2 regions of the Blautia argi genome follow, and region 1 is predicted to be linked to the other one. Evidence: predicted binding sites of a transcription regulator. Region 1 holds the regulator's gene; the other holds the start of a gene.
The links. The regulator HrcA, encoded in region 1, represses chaperone genes, less so after heat shock. The targets are predictions, from matches to a motif close to TGTTAGCACTCNNNNNNNNNGAGTGCTAACA.
Positions count from the first base shown of each region.

Region 2: a site for HrcA is predicted at 1,287-1,317, ahead of DQQ01_RS00530 (Hsp20/alpha crystallin family protein). Genes of this name have one in related genera too.

Region 1 is NZ_CP030280.1:2,534,099-2,538,954, reverse strand. It holds gene uvrB (excinuclease ABC subunit UvrB) at 1-1,108, shown strand, start outside; gene hrcA (heat-inducible transcriptional repressor HrcA) at 1,240-2,292, shown strand; gene grpE (nucleotide exchange factor GrpE) at 2,311-2,943, shown strand; gene dnaK (molecular chaperone DnaK) at 3,069-4,856, shown strand, end outside.
Region 2 is NZ_CP030280.1:98,955-103,810, forward strand. It holds gene DQQ01_RS00520 (helix-turn-helix domain-containing protein) at 92-349, shown strand; gene DQQ01_RS00525 (magnesium transporter CorA family protein) at 405-1,250, shown strand; gene DQQ01_RS00530 (Hsp20/alpha crystallin family protein) at 1,446-1,922, shown strand; gene DQQ01_RS00535 (helix-turn-helix domain-containing protein) at 2,049-2,375, opposite strand; gene DQQ01_RS00540 (RING finger protein) at 2,503-3,324, shown strand; gene DQQ01_RS00545 (helix-turn-helix domain-containing protein) at 3,369-4,181, opposite strand; gene DQQ01_RS00550 (hypothetical protein) at 4,716-4,856, shown strand, end outside.

The sequences.
Region 1 (4,856 bases):
AATGTTAAAAGAAACCGGATTTTGTTCCGGTGTGGAAAATTATTCCCGCCATTTGTCCGGGTTGAAGCCGGGGCAGCCTCCTTTTACTCTGATAGATTATTTCGGAGATGATTTTCTGATTATTATCGATGAGTCCCACAAAACCATACCTCAGATACGGGGTATGTACGCAGGTGACCAGTCCAGAAAGCAGACGTTGGTAGATTACGGTTTTCGTCTGCCATCGGCAAAGGACAACCGTCCTTTAAATTTTGAAGAATTTGAGGATAAGATTGATCAGATTCTTTTTGTATCCGCCACACCGGGGGAATATGAGGAAAACCATGAACTTCTTCGTGCAGAGCAGATTATCCGTCCAACAGGGCTGTTAGATCCGAAGGTAGAAGTGCGTCCTGTGGAGGGGCAGATTGATGATTTAATCGGAGAGGTGCATAAAGAGGTAGAAAAAGGCAATAAGATTCTCATTACCACGTTGACAAAGCGTATGGCAGAGGATTTAACGGAATATATGAAGGATTTGGGAATCCGGGTGAAATATCTGCATTCAGATATTGATACGCTGGAGAGAACTCAGATTATTCGGGATATGCGTCTGAATGTCTTTGATGTACTGGTGGGAATCAACCTTTTGAGAGAGGGGCTGGATATACCGGAAATTACCCTGGTAGCGATTTTAGATGCAGATAAGGAAGGCTTTTTGCGTTCAGAGGTTTCTTTGATTCAGACCATAGGACGTGCCGCCCGTAACGCAGAGGGACGGGTTATTATGTACGCAGACGTTATGACAGATTCCATGCGTCTTGCTATTGATGAAACCATGCGCCGCCGGGCGCTTCAGGAACAATATAACCGGGAGCATGGAATTACACCAAAAACCATTAAAAAGGCAGTTCGGGATCTTATCAGTATTTCAAAGGCAGTGGCAGAAACAGAGGATAAGCTGATGAAGGATCCGGAGTCCATGAGCAAAAAGGAACTGGAGAAGTTGATTGGACAGGTGCAGAAGCAGATGCAGACAGCTGCCGCAGACCTGAATTTTGAAATGGCAGCGCAGCTTCGTGATAAAATGATAGAACTTAAGAAGAACCTGGAGGAATTGGAGAAATAAGAATCTTTTCACCAAAATTCTAAAATAATTATAAATCCCTTGACAAATAAAAACTCTGGTGCTATCTTAAAAACATAGATATTAGCACTCCACTTAAACGAGTGCTAACAATAACGAGAAAGGAGCGAAAGATGGAAGTCATAAGTGAACTGGACGAGAGAAAACGGAAAATTTTAAAAGCTATTATCCAGACTTATTTGGAAACCGGTGAACCAGTTGGTTCCAGAACCATTTCCAAGTACACAGATTTGAATCTTAGCTCCGCGACAATACGGAATGAGATGTCAGATTTGGAGGAGCTGGGTTACATTGTTCAGCCCTATACTTCAGCAGGACGGATTCCTTCGGACATGGGTTATCGTCTTTATGTTGATGAACTTATGAAGGAAAAAGAAAAAGAAACAGCAGAAATTAAAGAGCTGATGATTGAGAAGACTGACAAAATGGAAAAGGTATTAAAGCAGGTTGTAAAAGTGCTGGCATCAAATACCAACTATGCGACCATGATTACAGGTCCTACTTATCATCGAAATAAGCTGAAATTTCTGCAGCTTTCCAGAGTCAGCGAAAACCAACTGCTGGCAGTTGTAGTAGTAGAAGGAAATCTGGTAAAGAATCATATTATTGATTTAAAAGAGCCAATGGACGATGAAACCGTACTCAAATTAAACCTTCTGCTGAATACACAGTTAAATGGACTTTCTATTGAGGAAATTAATCTGGCAATGATTTCCAGACTGAAAGAGCAGGCCGGCATTCACAGTGCGGTCATCGGCAGTGTGATTGATGCTGTTGCACAGGCGATTGCCCCGGATGAAGAAGAAATGGAAATTTATACCAGCGGGGCAACCAATATATTCAAATATCCTGAGCTGGCAGATACCTCAAAGGCAAGTGAGCTGATTTCCGCTTTTGAAGAAAAACAGGCACTGGTGGAATTTGTAAAAGATACGGCAGAACCCGAAGACGGAAAAGAAAAAACAGGAATTCAGGTTTATATTGGAAATGAAAGCCCGGTAAAAACTATGAAGGACTGCAGTGTCGTGACTGCAACCTATGATTTGGGAGAGGGTATGCAGGGTACAATCGGGATCATAGGACCAAAGAGAATGGATTATGAGAATGTAGTAGACAATCTGAAAACTTTAAAGAATCAGTTGGATAATATATTTAAGAAAACATAGAAAGGCGGTATGAGATTCGTGTCAGAAGAAAAAAAGGAGTATAACACCATGGAAGAGGAAACCATTTCTAATAAGGAAACAGAAGAAATTCTGGAAGAAGATGATGTAAAACTGGCAGAAGAAGCTGTTTCCAAAGAAGAACAGGAAGCTTCCGCTGAAGAAGCGGAAGAAAAGACAGACGAAAAGAAAGGACTTTTCGGAAAAAAGAAAAAAGATAAAAAAGATGAAAAAATAGAAGAGCTTACAGATATGGTAAAACGCCAGATGGCAGAATTTGATAATTTTCGTAAACGTACAGAAAAAGAAAAATCTGCCATGTATCAGGTAGGAGCAAAGGAAATTGTAGAGAAAATCCTTCCGGTTGTGGATAACTTTGAAAGAGGACTGGCAACTGTATCTGAAGAAGAACAGGTAACACCTTTTGCAGAAGGAATGCTCAAGATTTATAAGCAGTTGATGACCGCTTTTGATGAAATGGGTGTAAAAGCCATTGAAGCAGTGGGTCAGGAGTTTAATCCGGATTTCCACAATGCAGTGATGCATGTGGAAGATGAGGAAGCAGGCGAAAATGTGGTTGTGGAAGAGTTCCAGAAAGGCTATATGTATAAGGATTCTGTTATTCGACACAGCATGGTAAAGGTTGCAAACTGATACCGGAACAGTGGAAAACACTATAAAAAGTAGGCGATATTCATCTCACAGGAGCAATCCTGGAAGATTTTATCTTATAGATTACAGACAATCCATTATAGAAAAAAATTCAGGAGGAATTTATCATGGGAAAGATTATAGGTATTGACTTAGGTACTACAAACAGTTGTGTAGGAGTTATGGAAGGCGGACAGCCGGTAGTTATCGCCAATGCAGAGGGCGCAAGAACAACACCTTCCGTAGTAGCATTTACAAAATCAGGAGAAAGACTTGTCGGTGAACCTGCAAAACGTCAGGCTGTAACAAATGCAGACAAAACAATTTCTTCTATTAAAAGACATATGGGAACAGATTACAGAGTTTCTATTGATGACAAAAAATATTCTCCTCAGGAAATTTCTGCAATGATTCTTCAGAAGCTGAAAACAGATGCGGAAAATTACCTGGGTGAAAAAGTAACAGAAGCGGTTATTACAGTACCTGCTTACTTCAACGATGCTCAGCGTCAGGCAACAAAAGATGCCGGTAAAATTGCAGGTCTTGATGTAAAACGTATTATCAATGAGCCTACAGCAGCAGCTCTGGCATACGGTCTTGACAACGAACAGGAACAGAAAATCATGGTATACGACTTAGGTGGCGGTACTTTCGATGTTTCCATTATTGAAATCGGTGACGGGGTTATCGAAGTATTATCTACAGCAGGCGACAACCGTCTGGGTGGTGATGACTTTGACCAGAAAGTTGCAGATTACATGATTGCTGAGTTCAAGAAAAATGAAGGTGTAGATTTATCCGCAGATAAAATGGCTATGCAGCGTATTAAAGAAGCTGCTGAAAAAGCGAAAAAAGAGCTTTCTTCTGCAACAACTACAAACATCAACCTTCCATTTATCAGCATGAATGCAAATGGACCGTTGCACTTTGATATGAACCTGACAAGAGCAAAATTCGATGAACTGACACATGACCTGGTAGAGAGAACAGCAGAGCCGGTAAAACGCGCTTTATCTGATGCAGGACTTTCTGCTTCTGAATTAGGTCAGGTATTGTTAGTAGGTGGTTCTACCCGTATCCCGGCTGTACAGGATAAAGTAAAACAGCTGACAGGAAAAGAACCAAGCAAGAGCTTGAACCCTGATGAATGTGTAGCTCTCGGAGCTTCTGTACAGGGCGGTAAGCTTGCAGGTGATGCAGGTGCCGGAGATATCCTTCTTCTGGACGTTACTCCGCTTTCTCTGTCCATTGAAACCATGGGCGGTATTGCAACAAGACTGATTGAGAGAAATACAACTATTCCTACAAAGAAGAGTCAGATTTTCTCTACAGCAGCAGATAACCAGACAGCCGTTGATATTAACGTTGTACAGGGTGAAAGACAGTTTGCAAGAGATAACAAATCTCTTGGACAGTTCCGTCTGGACGGTATTCCGCCAGCAAGAAGAGGTGTTCCTCAGATTGAAGTTACCTTTGATATTGATGCAAACGGTATTGTAAATGTATCTGCAAAGGATTTAGGTACAGGAAAAGAGCAGCATATCACAATCACAGCAGGTTCCAACATGTCTGACGATGAAATCGATAAGGCAGTAAGAGAAGCTGCAGAATACGAAGCACAGGATAAAAAACGTAAAGACGCAGTCGATACAAAGAATGATGCAGACGCTATGGTATTCCAGACAGAAAAAGCTATGGAAGAAGCAGGCGACAAAATTGATGCAAATGACAAGACTGCAGTAGAAGCTGACTTAAACGCATTAAAAGACGTTCTTGCAAAATGTGCAAACGTAGATGAAATCACAGATGCACAGGTAGAAGAAATCAAAGCAGGAAAAGAAAAATTAATGCAGAGCGCTCAGAAACTGTTTGCAAAAATGTATGAACAGGCTCAGGCGCAGGGTGGCGCACAGGCT
Region 2 (4,856 bases), 860 kb from region 1:
GGCGAGCCGTCAAGAAATATTGCGAGTTAGCAAGAAAACTGCTATAATGGGAAGCACGAACCCCAGCACTGGGAGAAAGGCAGGACGATAAATGCACATAAGCTATCAACCGCTTTGGAATACATTGAAAGAGCGGAACATGAGAAAAGAGGACTTGCGGCTTGCCGCAGGACTCACCACAAACCAGATTGCCAATATGGGAAAGGGATTGCATATCAGCATGGAAACCCTGCTTCGTATCTGCGGGGCGTTGGATTGTGATATTTCAGATGTGATTGAACTGGAACGAGAAAAATCTTCTTCTGGTGAAGCAGAAGATAGAATCAAAAAGTCGAAAATTCCTTGCTGAAGAATAGCAATATTCCAACATTGAAAATATAACAAAGTTAGGACGTGGAGGATAAATGTACAAAGTATTTTCATTTACAAACACCGATGAAGCTGTTCCTTATATGGATAAAAAGATTCTTCGGTATATTGATGAACAGATTACGGACAGTTTTGAGTGTTTTAAGGACTGCGATATCCTTGCATTTGACTGGTACGATGTTCAGAGTGAAAAAAAAGAGGATTTTAAGATGCTCTTATATCTGGACGGAAAGGATTTGCTGGTATTTTGTGAAACCTCTGAGGCAGAAGAAAAAGCAAATATGATTCTGCATACGATGACAGGGGAAGAAGGAGCAACAAATGAGCGGCTTTTCTACCATTTTTTTTCGTTACTGCTGAAAGGAGACATGGATTTTTTGAATAATCTTGAGGAAGAAATCAGCAATAATGAAGACAAGGTGCTGTCCGGCGACAAGGCATCCTATTTGAAATACATTACTGCATGGAGGCAGGAACTGTTGCGCCTGAAACGCTACTATGAGCAGCTTAATTTCATTTTTGATGAAATGACCGTGAATGACAACCAACTATTTAGCGAAGACGGAGTCCGCAGATTGATGACTTTGAGGAATAGAACGGACCGTTACCTGAGTGCCGTTAAGAATTTGCAGGAAATGGTGTCCCAGCTCCGGGAAGCATATCAATCCCAGCTGGCGATTGAGCAGAATGATCTGATGAAAATTTTTACAGTGGTGACAGTAATATTTCTCCCGCTTTCGCTTCTGGCAGGGTGGTACGGGATGAATTTTTCACATATACCGGAACTCAAATGGAAATATGGATATCCATTGGTAATTCTGGTGAGCATTGTGACAGTCGCAGCGTTAATTTGGAAATTCAAAAAGAAAAAATGGTTATGATTCGCTTTTTAAGAGGACACAAAAAGTTCACAAAAAAATTAGCACTCACCATTGACAAATGCTAACAAGCGTGCTATAACACAGATAGAACAAAGGAAAGGGAAACGGAACAGATGAGAGGTTCCGATTTCTTCCCAAGTATTCTTGGTTCTGATTGACAATTCGGTTTTAACATTAAAAAAGGAGCGATGACTTATGATGTTACCTAGTGTTTTTGGTGAAAACTTATTTGATGATGTTTTTGATGATTTTTGGGGGTTCCCGTCATTTGATGATAAAGCAATGCGTAAAGCAGAGCGGAAGTTATACGGGCACCATGCAGCAAAAATGATGAAGACGGATGTGCAGGAGCACGATGACCATTATGAGGTGGATATTGACCTGCCTGGTTTCAAGAAGGATGAGATTACTCTGGAACTGAAGGACGGCTATCTGGTAATCAGCGCCGCAAAGGGCCTTGACAAGGATGAGAAGGAAAAAGAAACAGGCAAATTTGTACGTCAGGAACGTTATGCAGGCAGTATGAGCCGTTCTTTCTACATCGGCGAGAATGTGAAAGAGGACGATATCCATGCAAAATATGAAAGCGGGGTATTGAAGATTAACATTCCAAAAGAAGAAGCGAAAGAACCGGAAGCTGAAAAAAAGAAATACATTGCCATCGAGGGATAACGGCACCTCTTAACATAGAATAAAAGGATATTGCCCGGAGCGGGAAGCTGTGAAGTTGCCCGTTCTGGGCTTTTCTATATCATTTAAACAAAAAACAATTCAGCCAGCCGGAACCGGCTGGCTGTCCTACTGTTCATTATGCTCCAACACCGCTTTTATCATAGCAACGGCAAGCTCCTGTTTGCTGGGCGACACGTCTTTCCAGAGTGCTTCCAGCTCCTTGATTTTGCTGATTTCGTTTTCTTCCAATTCATCTTGAAGCAGATAATCAGGGGAAATCCGCAGGGAGTTACAAATATCTATGAATACCGGCAGACTGGGCATTTTCACACCGCCCTCAATCTGGCGAAGATACGTTGCGTTGATATTGCATAATTCCGAGAGCTTGTCTGCGGTAAAGCCCCGGTCTTTTCGTACCTCATTGATACGCTTTCCTAATCCTTTTCTCTCCATTGCCACCACCCGTTTGTTAGCTGTCAGTTATTATTTTGTACACCATAAGCCTATAATATGATTGTCATTTATCATAGATTCTGTTAGACTATGTTATATTAGCTAATAGCTAAACGGAGGGCATGAGATGAAAAGAATGTGGGAAAAAGTAAAGGAAACATGGCGGGAATTTTGGTTCGTTTATGAGGACGAGGAAGATTCCACACAACACCTAAGCCGGTCAGATAAGCAAAGTATCTGGTGCGGCTCATTTCTTATGTGTGCGTTCACGGCGGTTCTATGTATGGCTGGAATTGCAATCGGGAATATCCGTAACAACCGCCAGTATGAGCAGGACGTGGAAGAAACACTAAATATGATAGCAACCTACTTTGCCACCGCCACCGAGGACGAGTATGACGAGATAGCCCAGACTATCCGCCATGATTTGGTATTCAGTGAATACGGCAGGGATATGGAGAATTTGATACAGTACATTCCGAACACGTCCGAGAGCTGCCCCACCTGCCAGGAAAGCTATCCGGCACAGGCATTTCTTGTTTGTGTCAATACAGGAGAAACCTATTCCCTTGACGTGTATCACACAGACGAAAGCCCGGATGATGAATACGGCGGTATGCGCCTGTCCTTTGGTTATGATGAAATCAGCGAAGCGAGTATTCATGTAACATCATATCCGGGAGAACAAGACGGCTATGCAGAGATTTTCCGGGGGCGGCGGATTGTCAGCGCCCACAAGATGAAGTCTGTTTTTTGTGACGATTGTATCAGGGAGATTCTAAACACGATTGACGGGCAGCTATTGGAGGAAGTTGTTCTTTTTGACGCAGAACAAAAAGCCTTTTATCCGGTCAAGGACGAGGAAACGCTTCAAATCGGAAGCTATGGGCTGGCTGTCAGCTATGACAGCGGGGATTTCAGGATTGATATAGAATATGTCAGCGAATAAAGGCGCTGCCGTTGCAGGAACCGCAATTCCAACAACGGCAGTTTTTATTTTCTCCTGCGCCGGAAATTCAAAGGATTGTTTTTAATGACCGGCGATTTTGCCAGCACTTTTTTCAAGACTTTCTGCTCATCAGGGGGCAGCTTGTCAAAGTCGATACCCAGCATATTTAAAATGACTTTCCAGATTTTTGTCAGGTGGTCGCCGGGGAATTTCAGGGCGTTTTGAATATCTTGCGCCATTTTCTTTGCGAGGGAGAAATCCGGCGTGCTGTCAATGTCGTGTTCATGGGCTTTCCGTATATCGTGGAGAATGGAATCCCATGTTTTATGCGTTATATGGCAGAAAAAATCTTCTTCCTCTAATTGGGCGGCAAGAAGCGTTTCCGAATATAAATCCCCGTCCACATAGCGGTGCTTCTGAATGAGGGCAAGCCGCTGTTCTTCCAGCCCTTCGTTCATATCCCGGAAGCGGGCGGTCGCATGACCGTCTATGTAAATTTCCGTATCGGTCATCAGCCGCTCAAACTTTCCGTGGGTGATAATCTCACAGAGCAGACGGTTATTGATTTTGCCGCTTTTCAAAAGCTCCACTGTTTCATCATTCAGGTGCAGCTCCATTAAGGGCGTGTTTACCTGCTCCCTGTTTTCTGTCCGGCACAGCAGGTAATCAAGGGACACCCCGTAGAAGTCCGCCAGAATAACGAGGTTGCCATGATTGATTTCTTTGTAATCGTCCGCTTCATAGCTGCCAAGGGCAGACTTTGAAATGCCGGTCAGGTTTGATAGTTCTTCCAGCTTCAGCTTTCTCTCTGTGCGTAAATCCTTTAGCCGTTCCTGTATGCTAAGGCGTGATTTCATAGGCGAATGGCTCCTTTCCGGCGGCTCCCCCGCCGCTCTCTAAAGATTATACCACACCATTTCCGAGAACGTGGAAATTTTCGATTTTCAGCTGGATTTCCTACTTTATGGATATACGGAGCAGGGTACAAAAATGTTCTATCATACAAGTAGTTCATCGGTGAATCAATTCAACCGAATGACCGGCTTGTGTGGGATATGCGCCCCGGAGATGTAGCGCCGTGACCTGCGGCAGGGAAATGGAGGAACCCTGACCGCAGCGAGCGTACCAAGGGGAGCGAAACGCCGCCGTGAGAATCGGGGGCAGGAACGACACCGGGGAGAACCGGCAAAATGGACACCAAAACGATACCAAAAACCAACAATCGGGCAAGGTATAGCCTACCCTGCCCGTAATACCACGGGGGATTTTCGGGCGGCTCTATGGCTTGAATTTCCCTGAAAATCGCCCCGAAATGCAACACAAAAATCTGCTATCCGTCCACCGGCGGCTGTTACCGCCAGCATGGGCGGATTTTTCATTAAGGAGGCACTATGCCGAGAATGTCAAAGAAGTTGAAGAAAGAGCTTGCTTTCTTCTTAAACGAGCGTGGACGCAGGAGCTACAACGAGCTTTGCCGGAAATGCCAGCATGATTGCAAGCAGAGCTTCCGGGCGGTCATTGTGGCTTGCCCC